DNA from 2 places in the Streptomyces sp. NPDC008137 genome. Region 1 is predicted to be linked to the other one. Evidence: riboswitches for the same ligand, from Rfam matches in the RefSeq annotation. Region 1 holds a riboswitch; the other holds the start of a gene.
The links. Region 1 has a riboswitch for S-adenosylmethionine ahead of ACFZBT_RS19460 (aminotransferase class V-fold PLP-dependent enzyme). Riboswitches for the same ligand answer to the same signal wherever they lie in the genome.

Region 1 (7,303 bases):
CGCGGCCCGCATCCACGCGTGCTCCATGAAGCGCGCATCCCAGAAGCATCGACGCAGAAGATCCTGACACCGGGGTAATCCGTGAAAAAGCTCTCCGCACGACGACGCCACCCGCTGGCGGCGCTCGTCGTCCTACTCCTCGCGCTGGCATGCACCGGGGGGCTGTATGCCGTGTTCGCACCGACGAGCCCGGCGAAGGCCGACGAAACCGCCCAGTCCCTCACCATCGAGGAGGGCAAGAAGCTCTACGCCGTCGGCTGCGCCAGTTGCCACGGCACCGGCGGTCAGGGCACCTCCGACGGGCCGAGCCTGGTGGGTGTGGGCGCCGCGGCCGTCGACTTCCAGGTGGGCACCGGCCGGATGCCGGCCGCCACCTCGCAGGGCCCGCAGGTCCCGGCGAAGAAGAACATCTACTCGCAGGCCGAGATCGACCAGCTCGCGGCGTACATCGCCTCGCTGGGCGCCGGTCCGTCCATCCCGACGGAGGAGCAGTACGGCCCCGAGGGCGCCGACATCGCCGAGGGCGGTGAGCTGTTCCGCACCAACTGCGCGCAGTGCCACAACTTCACCGGCAAGGGCGGCGCGCTGACGCACGGCAAGTACGCGCCGACCCTCGAGGGCGTCTCCGCGAAGCACCTGTACGAGGCCATGCAGACCGGCCCGCAGAACATGCCGTCCTTCCCCGACACCACGCTGTCGGAGGAGAACAAGAAGGACATCATCGCTTACCTCGACGCGGTCAACAGCGACAAGACCGAGAGCCCCGGCGGCCTCGAGCTCGGCGGCCTCGGGCCGGTCAGCGAGGGCCTGTTCGGCTGGATCTTCGGTCTCGGCGGACTGATCGCCGTCGCCGTGTGGGTCGCCGCCCGGACCGCAAAGGCCAAGAAGTCATGAGTAGCCAAGACATTCCAGAAGAGAACCTGCCCGCCGAGCACGCGGGACGTGACCAGCACGGGCACGACGCGGTGAGCGTCCCGGACGACAAGCACCCGTTCGCCGACCCGGGCCTTCCTCCCCACGAGCACCGGATCCAGGACATCGACGAGCGGGCCGCCAAGCGGTCCGAGCGTTCGGTCGCTCTGCTGTTCACGGTGTCGATGCTGGCCACCGTCGCCTTCATCGCCTCGTTCGTGGCGATCCCGGTCGACAAGTCGGTCTTCATCTTCCCGCTGGGTCACATCAGCGCCCTGAACTTCGCGCTGGGCATGACGCTCGGCATCGCGCTGTTCTGCATCGGCGCGGGCGCCGTCCACTGGGCGCGCACCCTGATGTCCGACGTGGAGGTCGCCGACGAGCGGCACGCGATCGCGGCGACGCCCGAGGTCCGCGAGAAGGTCTTCGCGGACTTCAAGCAGGGCGCCAAGGAGTCCGCGCTCGGCCGCCGCAAGCTGATCCGCAACACCATGCTCGGCGCGCTCACGCTGGTGCCGCTCTCCGGTGTCGTGCTGCTGCGCGACCTCGGCCCGCTGCCCGGCACCAAGCTCCGCCACACGCTGTGGTCCAAGGGCAAGCTGCTCGTCAACATGAACACGAACGAGCCGCTGCGTCCGTCCGACGTCGCGGTCGGTTCGCTGACCTTCGCCAAGCCCGAGGGCCTGGAGGAGCACGACCACTCGTTCCAGAACGAGATCGCCAAGGCCGCCCTGATGATCGTCCGGATCCAGCCGGAGAACATCAAGGACAAGCGCGAGCTCGAGTGGTCGCACGAGGGCATCGTCGCGTACTCGAAGATCTGCACCCACGTCGGTTGCCCGATCTCCCTGTACGAGCAGCAGACGCACCACGTGCTCTGCCCGTGCCACCAGTCCACCTTCGACCTCTCCGACGGTGCCCGAGTGATCTTCGGTCCCGCCGGTCACGCCCTGCCGCAGCTCCGCATCGGCGTGAACGACGAGGGCTATCTTGAGGCGCTCGGCGACTTCGACGAGCCCGTCGGCCCTGCATTCTGGGAGCGCGGATGAGCACTGCACAAGAACGACGCAAGGCGCCCGCGGGTGAGCGGGTCGCCGACTGGGCCGACGGCCGCCTCGGGATCTACTCCCTGGCCAAGGCCAACATGCGCAAGATCTTCCCGGACCACTGGTCCTTCATGCTGGGCGAGATCTGCCTCTACAGCTTCATCATCATCATCCTCACGGGTGTGTACCTGACGCTGTTCTTCCACCCGTCGATGAACGAGGTGGAGTACCACGGCAGTTACGTCCCGCTCCAGGGGCAGCTGATGTCGGAGGCGTTCGCCTCCACGCTGGACATCAGCTTCGACGTCCGCGGCGGTCTGCTCATCCGGCAGATCCACCACTGGGCGGCGATCATCTTCCTCGCCGGCATGTTCGTGCACATGATGCGCGTCTTCTTCACCGGCGCGTTCCGCAAGCCGCGCGAGATCAACTGGATGTTCGGCTTCCTGCTGTTCGTCCTGGGCATGTTCACCGGTTTCACCGGCTACTCGCTCCCGGACGACCTGCTCTCCGGCACCGGTGTCCGCTTCACGCAGGGCGCGATCCTGTCCGTGCCGATCGTGGGCACGTACATCTCGATGTTCCTGTTCGGCGGGGAGTTCCCGGGCACCGACTTCGTCGCCCGGTTCTACTCGATCCACATCCTGCTGCTGCCGGGCATCATGCTCGGGCTCGTGGTCGGCCACCTGATCCTGGTCTTCTACCACAAGCACACCCAGTTCGCGGGTCCCGGACGGACCAACAAGAACGTCGTCGGCATGCCGCTGCTGCCGGTCTACATGGCCAAGGCCGGAGGCTTCTTCTTCCTGGTCTTCGGTGTCATCTCGGCCCTCGCCGGCATCGCGACGATCAACCCGATCTGGGTCCTGGGCCCCTACCGTCCCGACCAGGTGTCGACCGGTGCCCAGCCCGACTGGTACATGGGCTTCGCCGAGGGCCTGATCCGCGCGATGCCGGGCTGGGAGGTCAACTTCTGGGGCCACACACTGGTCCTGGGCGTGTTCATCCCGCTGGTGCTCTTCGGCCTCTTCCTCGGGATCATCGCCCTCTACCCGTTCATCGAGTCGTGGGTCACCGGGGACAAGCGCGAGCACCACATCCTGGACCGGCCGCGCAACGCCCCGACCCGTACCGGTGTGGGTGTCGCCTGGGTCACCGGCTACATCATCATGCTGATCGGCGGTGGCAACGACATCGTCGCCACGCACTTCCATCTGTCGATCAACGCGGTCACCTGGTTCGTCCGGATCGGGTTCTTCGTCGGACCGGTCCTCGCGTTCATCGTCACCAAGCGCATCTGCCTCGGCCTGCAGCGCCGGGACAAGGAGAAGGTGCTGCACGGCCGCGAGTCGGGCATCATCAAGCGCCTGCCGCACGGTGAGTTCATCGAGGTGCACGAGCCGCTCAGCCAGGAGCAGATGTACACGCTCACCGCGCACGAGCAGTACCAGCCGGCCGAGATCGGTCCGACGACCGACGAGAACGGCGTCGAGCGCAAGGTGAAGGGCTCCGAGAAGCTGCGCGCCAAGCTCAGCGAGTCCTACTACGGCGAGGGCGCCCAGATCCCCAAGCCCACCGCCGAGGAGTACCGGGAGATCACGAGCGGCCACGGCCACCACTGATCGCTGCTTCGCCACGCCACGCAAAGGGCCTCGTCCGGTGTTCGGACGGGGCCCTTCGCGGTGCCCGGGGCTGGATAGGGTGGGGACCACGGCTTTTACGTGACGTACGACGACCCAGGAGCGGCTGATGAGCGCTGTGACCCCCGCTGGAGGCGACACCGCGGCGGGCCGCTCCTGGCCCGCCCTGCTGAACGGCCTGCTGGACGGCAGGCACCTGAGCGCGGACGACACCGCCTGGGCGATGGACCGGGTCATGCGCGGCGAGGCGACCGAGGCGCAGATCGCGGGCTTCGTGGTGGCCCTGCGGGCCAAGGGCGAGACCGTCGAGGAGATCAACGGCCTGGTCCGGACGATGTACGCGCACGCGAACGTGATCGAGGTGCCCGGGGCGACGGTCGACATCGTCGGCACGGGCGGTGACGGCGCCAAGACGGTCAACATCTCCACGATGTCCTCGATCGTCGTCGCCGGCACGGGCGCGAAGGTCGTCAAGCACGGCAACCGGGCCGCGTCCTCCGCGTCCGGGGCCTCCGACGTGCTGGAGAAGCTCGGCGTCAATCTGGAGCTGCCCCTGCACCGGGTCGCGGAGGTCGCCGAGGAGGCCGGGATCACCTTCTGCTTCGCGGTGAAGTTTCACCCGGCGCTGCGTCACGCGGGCGCGGCCCGCGGCCAGCTGGGCATCCGTACGGTGTTCAACGCGCTCGGCCCGCTGACCAACCCGGCCCGGGTGCGTTCCCAGGCCGTCGGTGTGGCGGACCCGCGCATGGCACCGATCGTCGCGGGCGTCTTCGCCGAGCGCGGCAACTCCTCCCTGGTCTTCCGGGGCGACGACGGTCTGGACGAGCTGACCACCACGGCCACGTCCCGGGTGTGGACCGTCCGGGACGGCAAGGTCACCGAGGAGCCCTTCGACCCGCGCGACGTGGGCCTCGAACTGGTCCCCGTGGAGGCCCTGCGCGGCGCCGACGCCTCCTACAACGCCGAGGTCGCCCGCCGTCTGCTGGAGGGCGAGACCGGGCCCGTCCGCGACGCGGTCCTGCTGAACTCGGCGGCCGCGCTGGTGGCCCTGGAGCCGACGGGGGCGCCGCTGGCCGAGCAGATCCGCGCCGGGATGGCGAAGGCGGCGGAGTCGATCGACTCGGGGGCGGCGAAGCGGACCCTGGAGCGCTGGGTGGCGGCCAGCAACGCGTAACCGAGGTGCGCGCGGTCCCGCGATGCGGACACGAGTTGCGGGACCGCGATCACTTCACGTACTTTCCTGATCAGGTCATGAGTGACAGTCATGAGGCCCCGGCCGACTGTCCGGCAACCCTCCGTCCGTGGCGGGGTGCCCCGGGTGAAGACCGGGCCGCAGGCAGCGAGGTCTGTGGCAAGCGCGTGACGAGGAGTTTCTCGTGAACCAGCGAATGCGATAGGGCCGCAGAGCCCCGCCTCCGCACCCCCTTCTTCCTTCACCCCCGCTTGAGCCGTACGTGCTCGCGGGCGGATTCGACCTGCCTTCACGGGAGTTCCGTCATGTCCGTCTCCACCGCTGCCGCCGCCCCGTCCGTCTGTGCCTCGCTGCCCGTTCTCGGCCGGGATGTCACCGTGCCGCTCGTGACCGGGGGCGAGGTCACCTACGCCGCTCTCGACTACGCCGCCAGCGCCCCGGCGCTCCAGCGCGTCTGGGACGATGTCGCCGCCTACGCGCCGTACTACGGCAGCGTCCACCGCGGTGCCGGGTACCTGTCCCAGCTGTCGACCGACCTCTTCGAGAACGCCCGGCGGACCGTCGCGGAGTTCCTGGACTGCCGGGACGGTGACCAGGTGGTGTTCACCCGGTCCACCACCGACTCCCTGAACCTCCTCGCCGCCGCGCTCCCGGACGGCTGCCAGGTCTACGTCTTCGAGACCGAGCACCACGCCTCCCTGCTGCCGTGGCGGAACGCCCACGTCACCTACCTCGACGCCCCGAGCAGCCCCCGCCAGGCCGTCGAGACCCTGGAGCGCGCACTCGCCGACCGCACTGTGTCGATCGAGGGGGGCTACGGCCCGGCCCTCGTCTGCGTCACCGGCGCCTCGAACGTCACCGGCGAGCTGTGGCCCGTACGGGAACTCGCCGCCGCCGCGCACGCCCACGGCGCCCGGATCGTGCTGGACGCCGCCCAGCTGGCCCCGCACCACCCGGTGTCCGTCGCGGACCTCGACGTCGACTGGGTCGCCTTCTCCGGGCACAAGCTGTACGCGCCCTTCGGCTCCGGCGTCCTGGCCGGCCGGGCCGACTGGCTGCGGGACGCCGACCCCTACCTCGCGGGCGGCGGTGCCTCGCGCAAGGTGGCGCGGCGCACGGACGGGGGCGTCGACGTGGAGTGGCACGAGAGTGCCGCCCGCCACGAGGCCGGCTCCCCGAACGTCATCGGCGCCTACTCCATCGCCTCCGCCTGCACGGCGCTCACCGAGGCCGGGTTCGACAACCTGGTCGCCCGTGAGCGGTACCTGATCGAGAAGGTGCGTACGGGCCTCGCCGAGGTGCCGGAGGTGCGGATCCTCTCCCTCTTCGGCGACGAGGCCCCGCGCGTCGGTGTCATCTCCTTCGTCGTCGAGGGCTGGAACAGCTCCCACTTCGCCGCCGCCCTCTCCGCCGAGTACGGCATCGGGGTGCGGGACGGTCTGTTCTGCGCCCATCCCCTCCTGCGGACCCTGCTGGGCAGCGACCCGCAGACCCAGGGCGAGTGCGGCGCACCGGAGGCGGCTCCCGGCGAGAAGTCCCTCAACGCCATCCGGGTGAGCTTCGGCGCGGGCACGCCCGACGAGCACGTCGAGCGGTTCGTGAACGCCGTCAAGGAACTGGTCCAGGACGGCGCGCGGTGGAACTACCGTACGGAGGACGGCCGTTGCGTCCCGGACACCTCCGCGTGAGCCGGTAGCCGGGCGCCCAGCAAAATCATCCGCAGGGCGCGTTCGGTCGCGTCCGTGAGGAGTTCGGAGGCCCGGATCAAGGCCTCCGCCAGGGCCATCGGCGCCGGCGGGATGCCGCTGCACGCGTCCACGCCCGGCACCTCGTGCGCGCCCTCGCCGAGGGTGCCCGCGAGGGCCAGGACCGGGCGGCCGTGGAGCTTGGCCCGGCGGGCCACCTCGGGCGGGACCTTGCCGCGCGGTGTCTGGTGGTCCAGGACGCCGTCCGCGGTGACGACCAGGTCGGCGCGGGCCAGCCGGGCGTCCAGGTCGAGATGGTCCAGCAGCACGTCGAAGCGGGGGAGGAGCCGGGCGGCGAGACCGGCTCCCAGACCGCCGGAGACTCCCGTGCCGGGACCGGAGCGGAGGTCGGTGTCCGGGACGGCGACGTCGCGGGTGAGGACGCCCAGTTCTCCAGTGCGGCCGACAGTTCCTCGACCTGGGGAGGTGTCGCGCCCTTCTGCGGGCCGAAGACCCGGGCGACGCCCCGCTCGCCGCACAGCACGTTGTACGGGTGGGTGTGCCGCTGTCCAGCTCCACCTGCTGGGACGGGACCTTCGGCGACTGGGGGCTGTCCGCGAGGGCGTAGCTGGTCGCCGCGATGCCCAGCGGGGTCAGCACGACCGCGAAGAGGGCGGCCATACGACGGGAGAATCCCATGTGCCCGATCCTGCGGACGCCACCCGCGGCGGATGATGAACCCCGGATGAAGAACTCTTCATCCGGAGCCGGGTCGCGCCCGCGAGCCCTAGGGCCTGTCGTTTGGATCACGGCGCAGGGAATCGGCAG
Region 2 (7,303 bases), on a different contig from region 1:
GCGCGGAACGGGTCACCTTCGCCGGGTCGATGATGCCCTCGGCGATCATGTCGACGTACTCACCGGTCGCGGCGTTCAGGCCGTGGCCGACCTGGAGGTTGCGGACCTTCTCCACGACGACGCCGCCCTCGAGACCACCGTTGACGGCGATCTGCTTCAGCGGGGCCTCCAGCGCGAGCTTCACGGCGTTGGCGCCGGTCGCCTCGTCACCGTCGAGCTCCAGCTTCTCGAAGACCTGGGAGGCCTGGAGCAGGGCCACGCCACCACCGGCGACGATGCCCTCCTCGACGGCCGCCTTGGCGTTGCGCACGGCGTCCTCGATGCGGTGCTTGCGCTCCTTGAGCTCCACCTCGGTGGCGGCACCGGCCTTGATGACCGCCACGCCACCGGCGAGCTTCGCCAGGCGCTCCTGCAGCTTCTCGCGGTCGTAGTCCGAGTCGCTGTTCTCGATCTCGGCGCGGATCTGGTTGACGCGGCCGTTGACCTGGTCGGTCGAGCCGGCACCGTCGACGATGGTCGTCTCGTCCTTGGTGATGACCACCTTGCGGGCCTTGCCCAGCAGGTCGAGCGTGGCGTTCTCCAGCTTGAGGCCGACCTCCTCGGAGATCACCTCGCCGCCCGTGAGGATGCCGATGTCCTGCAGCATCGCCTTGCGGCGGTCGCCGAAGCCCGGGGCCTTGACGGCGACGGACTTGAAGGTGCCGCGGATCTTGTTGACGACCAGGGTCGACAGGGCCTCGCCCTCGACGTCCTCGGCGATGATCAGCAGCGGCTTGCCGGACTGCATGACCTTCTCGAGGAGCGGCAGCAGGTCCTTGACGTTGCTGATCTTCGAGTTGGCGATCAGGATGTACGGGTCGTCGAGGACGGCCTCCATACGCTCCATGTCGGTGGCGAAGTACGCCGAGATGTAGCCCTTGTCGAAGCGCATACCCTCGGTGAGCTCCAGCTCCAGACCGAAGGTCTGGGACTCCTCGACGGTGATGACGCCTTCCTTGCCGACCTTGTCCATCGCCTCGGCGATGAGCTCGCCGATCTGGGTGTCGGCGGCGGAGATGGAGGCCGTGGAAGCGATCTGCTCCTTGGTCTCGACGTCCTTCGCCTGCTCCAGCAGGGCGGCGGAGACGGCCTCGACGGCACGCTCGATGCCGCGCTTGAGGGCCATCGGGTTGGCGCCGGCGGCTACGTTGCGCAGACCCTCCTTGACCAGGGCCTGGGCGAGAACGGTCGCGGTGGTCGTACCGTCACCGGCGACGTCGTCCGTCTTCTTGGCGACTTCCTTGACCAGCTCGGCGCCGATCTTCTCGTACGGGTCCTCGAGCTCGATCTCCTTGGCGATGGAGACACCATCGTTGGTGATCGTGGGGGCGCCCCACTTCTTCTCGAGGACGACGTTGCGACCCTTGGGGCCGAGCGTCACCTTGACGGCGTCCGCGAGCTGGTTCATGCCGCGCTCGAGGCCGCGCCGCGCCTCCTCGTCGAACGCGATGATCTTGGCCATGTGAAGTGGTCCCTCCAGGACTGGGGGTGATTACTTCGGACCGCGCCCGCGCCCGCGACGGACGGCTCGCCAGCCTCGTGGTTCCTTCCCCACACGGCCTGCGGGCCTCACCGACCCGGTCCTTACGTTGTCACTCTCACCTTCAGAGTGCTAACGCAATGATTAGCACTCGGCCTAGGCGAGTGCAAGCGCCTCTCGGGATACGGCGGCCCGCTCAGCCCCCGGCGAACGGGGCGCGCCCGGCTCATCCGCAGGCCGCGGACAGCGCTACGGCGGATCACCCGAGACGGGGCGCCCTCGGGCGCGGCGGACTTCCACGAACCGCCGCCCCGCCGCCCTTCGCCCCCCCGCCGCCCTTCGCCCCCCCGCCGCCCTTCGCCCCCCCGCCGGCCCTTCGCCCCGGCCGCCCGCCGGACAGACCGAAGGGCCCGCACCCCAGGGGGTGCGGGCCCTTCAGAGAAGACCTGCCGCTTGCGGTTTGTCGTGGTCGCGCGTTCAGGCAGCGACGCGAACCATGTCGGCCTGTGGACCCTTCTGGCCCTGCGAGATCTCGAACTCGACCCGCTGACCCTCTTCAAGGGTGCGGTAGCCGTCCATCTGAATCGCGCTGTAGTGGACGAAAACATCCGCACCACCGTCGACCGCGATGAAGCCGTACCCCTTCTCCGCGTTGAACCACTTGACGGTGCCCTGAGCCATGCCTAACTCCCCTATTACTGGCCCTTGCACAGATCCGCACTTCGCGGATCCGGGTCAGACCTCACCCCCCACGGATTGGGGGCGTGCGCCGGAACGCGTCGACCGCGGCCGAATGTATCTGTCCAACTGCCCTCTGCAACAGGTCAATCGGACGAGAATTCTGGACGTGCGGCATCCGGAATGTGGGGAGAATTCGCCAGACTTCAGGGCAAGTCGGGCCACACAAAGGGAACAAAAGCCGCGAAAGACACACACACTTTGGCTACATCTTGTCGGGCCCGCGGCAGGAATTCAGGGTGGCCGATCAGGGGATCGGGGTCGCGTTCCCCAACTGTACCGCGCTCAACCACACAGAATTGCCCCCTCCGCTTCTCTCACGGAGGGGGCAATTCAATCAACGCTCAGTGACGGCCGTTACCGATGGTAATAATCAAGCCGGTCGACCGGTTCAGCCGCCGGCGACGGCCGGAATGATCGACACCCCGGCGCCGTCCGGCGTGGCCGTCTCTAGGCCCTGCTCGAACCGCACGTCGTCGTCGTTGACGTAGACGTTGACGAACCGGCGCAGCTTGCCCTGGTCGTCCAGCACCCGGGCGGCGATCCCGGTGTGGTTCTTCTCCAGATCGGCGATGACCTCCCCGAGGTTCCCGCCCTCGGCGGCGACCTCGGCCTGCCCGCCGGTGTAGGTACGCAGGATGGTGGGGATTCGAACGGTGACGCTCATCGGAATATGACCTCCGGTTTCGGTTGAGCTACGGCTGGGCCGCGCACCCAGGGGCGCGGGGAACTGCGCGACCAGCCCCCACCGGCCCGCAGCAAGCAACGATCAGACGAGTCCGGCGTCCCGGAACGAGTCCAGGTTGGGCCGGATGGTCGCGGTCAGCCCGGTCCCCGCAACCGCGTCCAGCGTCTTGAGACCATCCCCCGTGTTCAGGACCACCGTGGTCTTGGCAGGGTCGAGCACCCCGTTCTCAAGCAGCTTCTTCGTCACCCCCACCGTCACCCCACCGGCGGTCTCCGCGAACACCCCCTCGGTCCGCGCGAGCAACTTGATCGCCTCGACGACCTGCTCATCCGTCACGTCCTCCACGGCCCCACCCGTACGCCGCGCGATGTCCAGCACGTACGGCCCGTCCGCCGGGTTGCCGATCGCCAGCGACTTGGCGATGGTGTCCGGCTTCTGGGGACGTACGACGTCGTGCCCGGCCTTGAACGCCGTGGACACCGGCGAGCAGCCGAGCGCCTGCGCGCCGAAGATCTTGTACGGCTTGTCCTCGACGAGACCGAGCTTGATCAGCTCCTGCAGCCCCTTGTCGATCTTCGTGAGCTGCGAGCCGGAGGCGATCGGCACGACCAGCTGGTCGGGGAGCTGCCAGCCGAGCTGCTCGCAGATCTCGTACGCCAGGGTCTTGGAGCCCTCGGCGTAGTACGGCCGCAGGTTGACGTTGACGAAGCCCCAGCCCTCGCCGGCCGGGTCGCCGATCAGCTCGGAGCAGAAGCGGTTCACGTCGTCGTAGTTGCCCTCGATGCCGACGAGCTCGCCGCCGTAGACCGCGGCCATGACGACCTTGCCCTGCTCCAGGTCGTGCGGGATGAACACGCAGGAGCGGAAGCCGGCGCGGGCCGCGGCGGCGCCCACCGCACCGGCGAGGTTGCCGGTGGAGGAGCAGGACAGGGTGGTGAAGCCGAAGGCGCGGGCGGCCTCCAGGGCCTGGGCGACGACGCGGTCCTTGAAGGAGTGCGTCGGGTTGCCGGAGTCGTCCTTGACGAAGAGCTTGCCGGCGTCGACACCCAGCTCACGCGCGAGGTTGTCGGCCTTGACGAGCTTGGTCCAGCCGGGGTTGATGTTCGGCTTGTCCGCGACGTCGGCCGGGACCGGCAGCAGCGGGGCGTAGCGCCAGATGTTCGCGGGGCCCGCTTCGATGCGCTTGCGGAGCTCTTCGGTCTCGTAGGCCGAGAAGTCGTAGGCGATCTCCAGCGGGCCGAAACACTCCTCGCACGCGAAGACCGGGCCGAGGGGAACGCGGTGGCCGCACTCGCGGCAGCTCAGGGCGGCGGCGGGGCCGAGGTCTACGGTGGATTCGGTGGTGCTTGCAACAGTCTGCGCAGCCATGTGAGGCGAGGCCCTTTCTCCTCATCTTCCTCACGACGCATCTCGCCGTGAGACGGATTTGGCACCTTCCCGAGCCGGGAGCCTCGCGCGTGTGGTCGACGGTGACCTACGAGTACCGACTGGAGGGTTGCCGGGACTTCAACGGGCCGTTTCCCTCTGTCCCTCTGGATGAGCTGTATTCGGTTGTCGTGTCGACGTGGGTTGACCCCGGACATGCGATGGTCACCCGCGTTGTTCAAGACTGTAACCGACGACCAGGACAGTTGAGATAGTCGTCCGAACCGCGAGATGGCTCACAGTCCGTCCCGCCGAGAGCACGCAGAGGAGCCGCCACGGTGCTGGAAGAAGTCGAGCGCTGGCTGAGCACCCGTTCCTGGTCCGCGACCGATCGCCCCCTCCACCAGATACTCGCCGCCAAGCAGCGCACGGGCCAGACGGTCAGTGTCGTGCTGCCCGCGCTGAACGAGGAGGAGACCGTCGGCGACATCGCCGCCGTGATCCGCCACGACCTGATGCGGCAGGTGCCGCTCGTCGACGAGCTGGTCGTCGTCGACTCGGGCTCGACGGACGGTACGTCGGAGGTGGCGGCGGCCGCGGGCGCGACGGTGGTGCACCGGGACGCGATACTCCCGCGGCTGCCCGCGGTGCCCGGCAAGGGCGAGGTGCTGTGGCGCTCGCTGCTCGCCACCCGCGGGGACATCGTCTGCTTCGTCGACGCGGACCTGCGGGACTTCTCCTCCGACTTCGTCTCCGGGATCGTCGGCCCGCTGCTCACCGACCCGGACGTGGACCTGGTCAAGGCCATGTACGACCGTCCGCTCGGCGGCGCCGCCGGGCAGGGCGGCCGGGTCACCGAGCTGATGGCACGCCCGCTGCTCAACATGCACTGGCCGCAGCTGGCCGGCTTCGTGCAGCCGCTCGGCGGCGAGTACGCGGCCCGCCGCTCGCTGCTGGAGCAGCTGCCGTTCCCCGTCGGGTACGGCGTCGAGCTGGGCATGCTGGTCGACGCCCTGCACCTGGCGGGCCTGGACTCCCTCGCCCAGGTCGACGTCGGGGTGCGCAAGCACCGGCACCAGGACGGGCAGGCGCTGGGCCGGATGGCCGCCGCGATCTACCGCACGGCCCAGCTGCGGCTGGCCCGCGGGCATCTGATCCGGCCGTCCCTGACGCAGTTCGAGCGGGGCGGGGACGGCTTCGAGCCGCGGACGTACTCCGTGGACACCGAGGAGCGTCCGCCGATGGTGGAGATCGCCGAGTACCAGGCGCGGAAGGCCGCCTGACCGTGGCCGGGCAGTGGCCTGACAGTGGCCTGACCGGGGCTGTTTTCGGCCGGGCGGGTCAGGGGGCCGACCAGGTCCGTACGTTTGAGCGTTTCCGGGCCGGGCTAGGTTGAGGGCTATGGCTTCTACGTACGGTGCTGCACAGGTGCTGGTGGCCTCCAACCGCGGCCCGGTCTCCTACGCGGTGGGCGAGGACGGTTCGCTGAACGCCAAGCGGGGCGGCGGCGGACTGGTCTCCGGGCTCTCCGCGATCGGCTCGGACGCGGACGCGCTGTGGGTCTGCTCGGCCCTGTCCGACGGCGACCGCGAGGCGGTCCGGCGCGGGGTCGGCGAAGACGGCGTGCGGATGCTGGACATCCCGGCCGACGTGCACGCCGACGCGTACAACGGCGTCGCCAACTCGGTCCTGTGGTTCGTCCACCACATGCTGTACCAGACACCCCTGGAGCCGGTCTTCGACGCGGAGTTCCGGCGGCAGTGGACGTCGTACGAGGCGTACAACCGGGCGTTCGCGGAGGCGCTGGCGGAGGAGGCGGCGCAGGGCGCGGCGGTGGTCGTGCAGGACTACCACCTGTGCCTGGTGCCGGGAATGCTGCGCGAGCTGCGGCCGGACCTGCGCATCGGGCACTTCTCGCACACGCCGTGGGCGCCGGCGGAGTACTTCGCGATGCTGCCGGACGACATCCGCGGGCAGCTGGTGTGGGGGATGCTGGGCGCGGACCGGCTGGGGTTCCTCACCTGGCGGTGGGCGCAGGCCTTCATGGGGTGCGCCGGGGCCACGGACAGTGAGCGGATCTTCCCGTCGTGGCCGAGCGGCGCCCCGAAGGCCGTCGAGCACACGCCAACCGGGCGTCCCCCGCTGCGCACCACGTGGATCGGCGTGCACGGCCTGGGCGCCGACGCCGAGTTCCTGCGCGCCCGCGCCCACGAGGCCGACGTCGCCGAGCGGATGGCGGCGCTGAAGGACGAGATCGGCCCGGCTCCGGACGGCGGCGCCCGCCGCACCATCGTCCGGGTCGACCGCACCGAACTGTCGAAGAACATCGTGCGCGGCCTGCTGGCCTACCGGCAGCTGCTCGACGACCACCCCGAGTGGCGCGAGCGCGTCGTGCACGTCGCCTTCGCCTACCCGTCCCGGCAGGACCTCGCCGTGTACCGGGACTACACGGCCGAGGTGCAACGGCTGGCGGACGAGATCAACGCCGCGTACGGGACACCGGGCTGGACCCCGGTCGTGCTGCACGTCAAGGACGACTTCGCGCGCTCCCTGGCCGCGTACCGGCTGGCCGACGTCGCGCTCGTCAACCCCATCCGCGACGGCATGAACCTCGTCGCGAAGGAGGTCCCGCTCGTCTCCGACACGGGCTGCGCGCTGGTGCTGTCGCGAGAGGCCGGGGCGTACGAGGAGCTGGGCGAGGACGCGATCACCGTGAACCCGTACGACATCACCGGTACGGCGGCGGCCCTGCACGAGGCGCTGTCGATGCGCCCGGAGGAGCGGGCCGAGCGGAGCAAGCGCCTGGCGGCGGCGGCCACGGCGTTGCCACCGGCACGGTGGTTCACGGACCAGCTCGACGCGCTGAGGGGCTGACCTGCGATGAGCGCGGAAGCACTGCCGACGCCCGTCACGAAGGCCGGGCAGGAGGGTCTCGACGCCCTCCTCGCGCGGCCCTCCGAGGCGCTGATCGGGCTGGACTTCGACGGGACGCT

Region 2: it holds a riboswitch for S-adenosylmethionine, as region 1 does, so the genes downstream of both, thrC (threonine synthase) here and ACFZBT_RS19460 (aminotransferase class V-fold PLP-dependent enzyme) in region 1, are expected to answer to the same signal.

Annotation. Positions count from the first base shown of each region.
Region 1 is NZ_JBIBHN010000010.1:217,275-224,577, forward strand. Features, by position in the region: gene ACFZBT_RS19440 (c-type cytochrome) at 82-894, shown strand; gene ACFZBT_RS19445 (Rieske 2Fe-2S domain-containing protein) at 891-1,961, shown strand; gene ACFZBT_RS19450 (cytochrome b N-terminal domain-containing protein) at 1,958-3,580, shown strand; gene trpD (anthranilate phosphoribosyltransferase) at 3,708-4,772, shown strand; SAM riboswitch class IV at 4,846-4,962, shown strand; gene ACFZBT_RS19460 (aminotransferase class V-fold PLP-dependent enzyme) at 5,096-6,478, shown strand; partial or broken gene ACFZBT_RS19465 (glycerate kinase) at 6,433-7,031, opposite strand.
Region 2 is NZ_JBIBHN010000049.1:25,047-32,349, reverse strand. Features, by position in the region: gene groL (chaperonin GroEL) at 1-1,501, opposite strand, end outside; gene ACFZBT_RS39270 (cold-shock protein) at 1,997-2,200, opposite strand; gene ACFZBT_RS39265 (MoaD/ThiS family protein) at 2,649-2,924, opposite strand; gene thrC (threonine synthase) at 3,027-4,313, opposite strand; SAM riboswitch class I at 4,332-4,488, opposite strand; gene ACFZBT_RS39255 (glucosyl-3-phosphoglycerate synthase) at 4,649-5,593, shown strand; gene ACFZBT_RS39250 (trehalose-6-phosphate synthase) at 5,712-7,184, shown strand; gene otsB (trehalose-phosphatase) at 7,191-7,303, shown strand, end outside.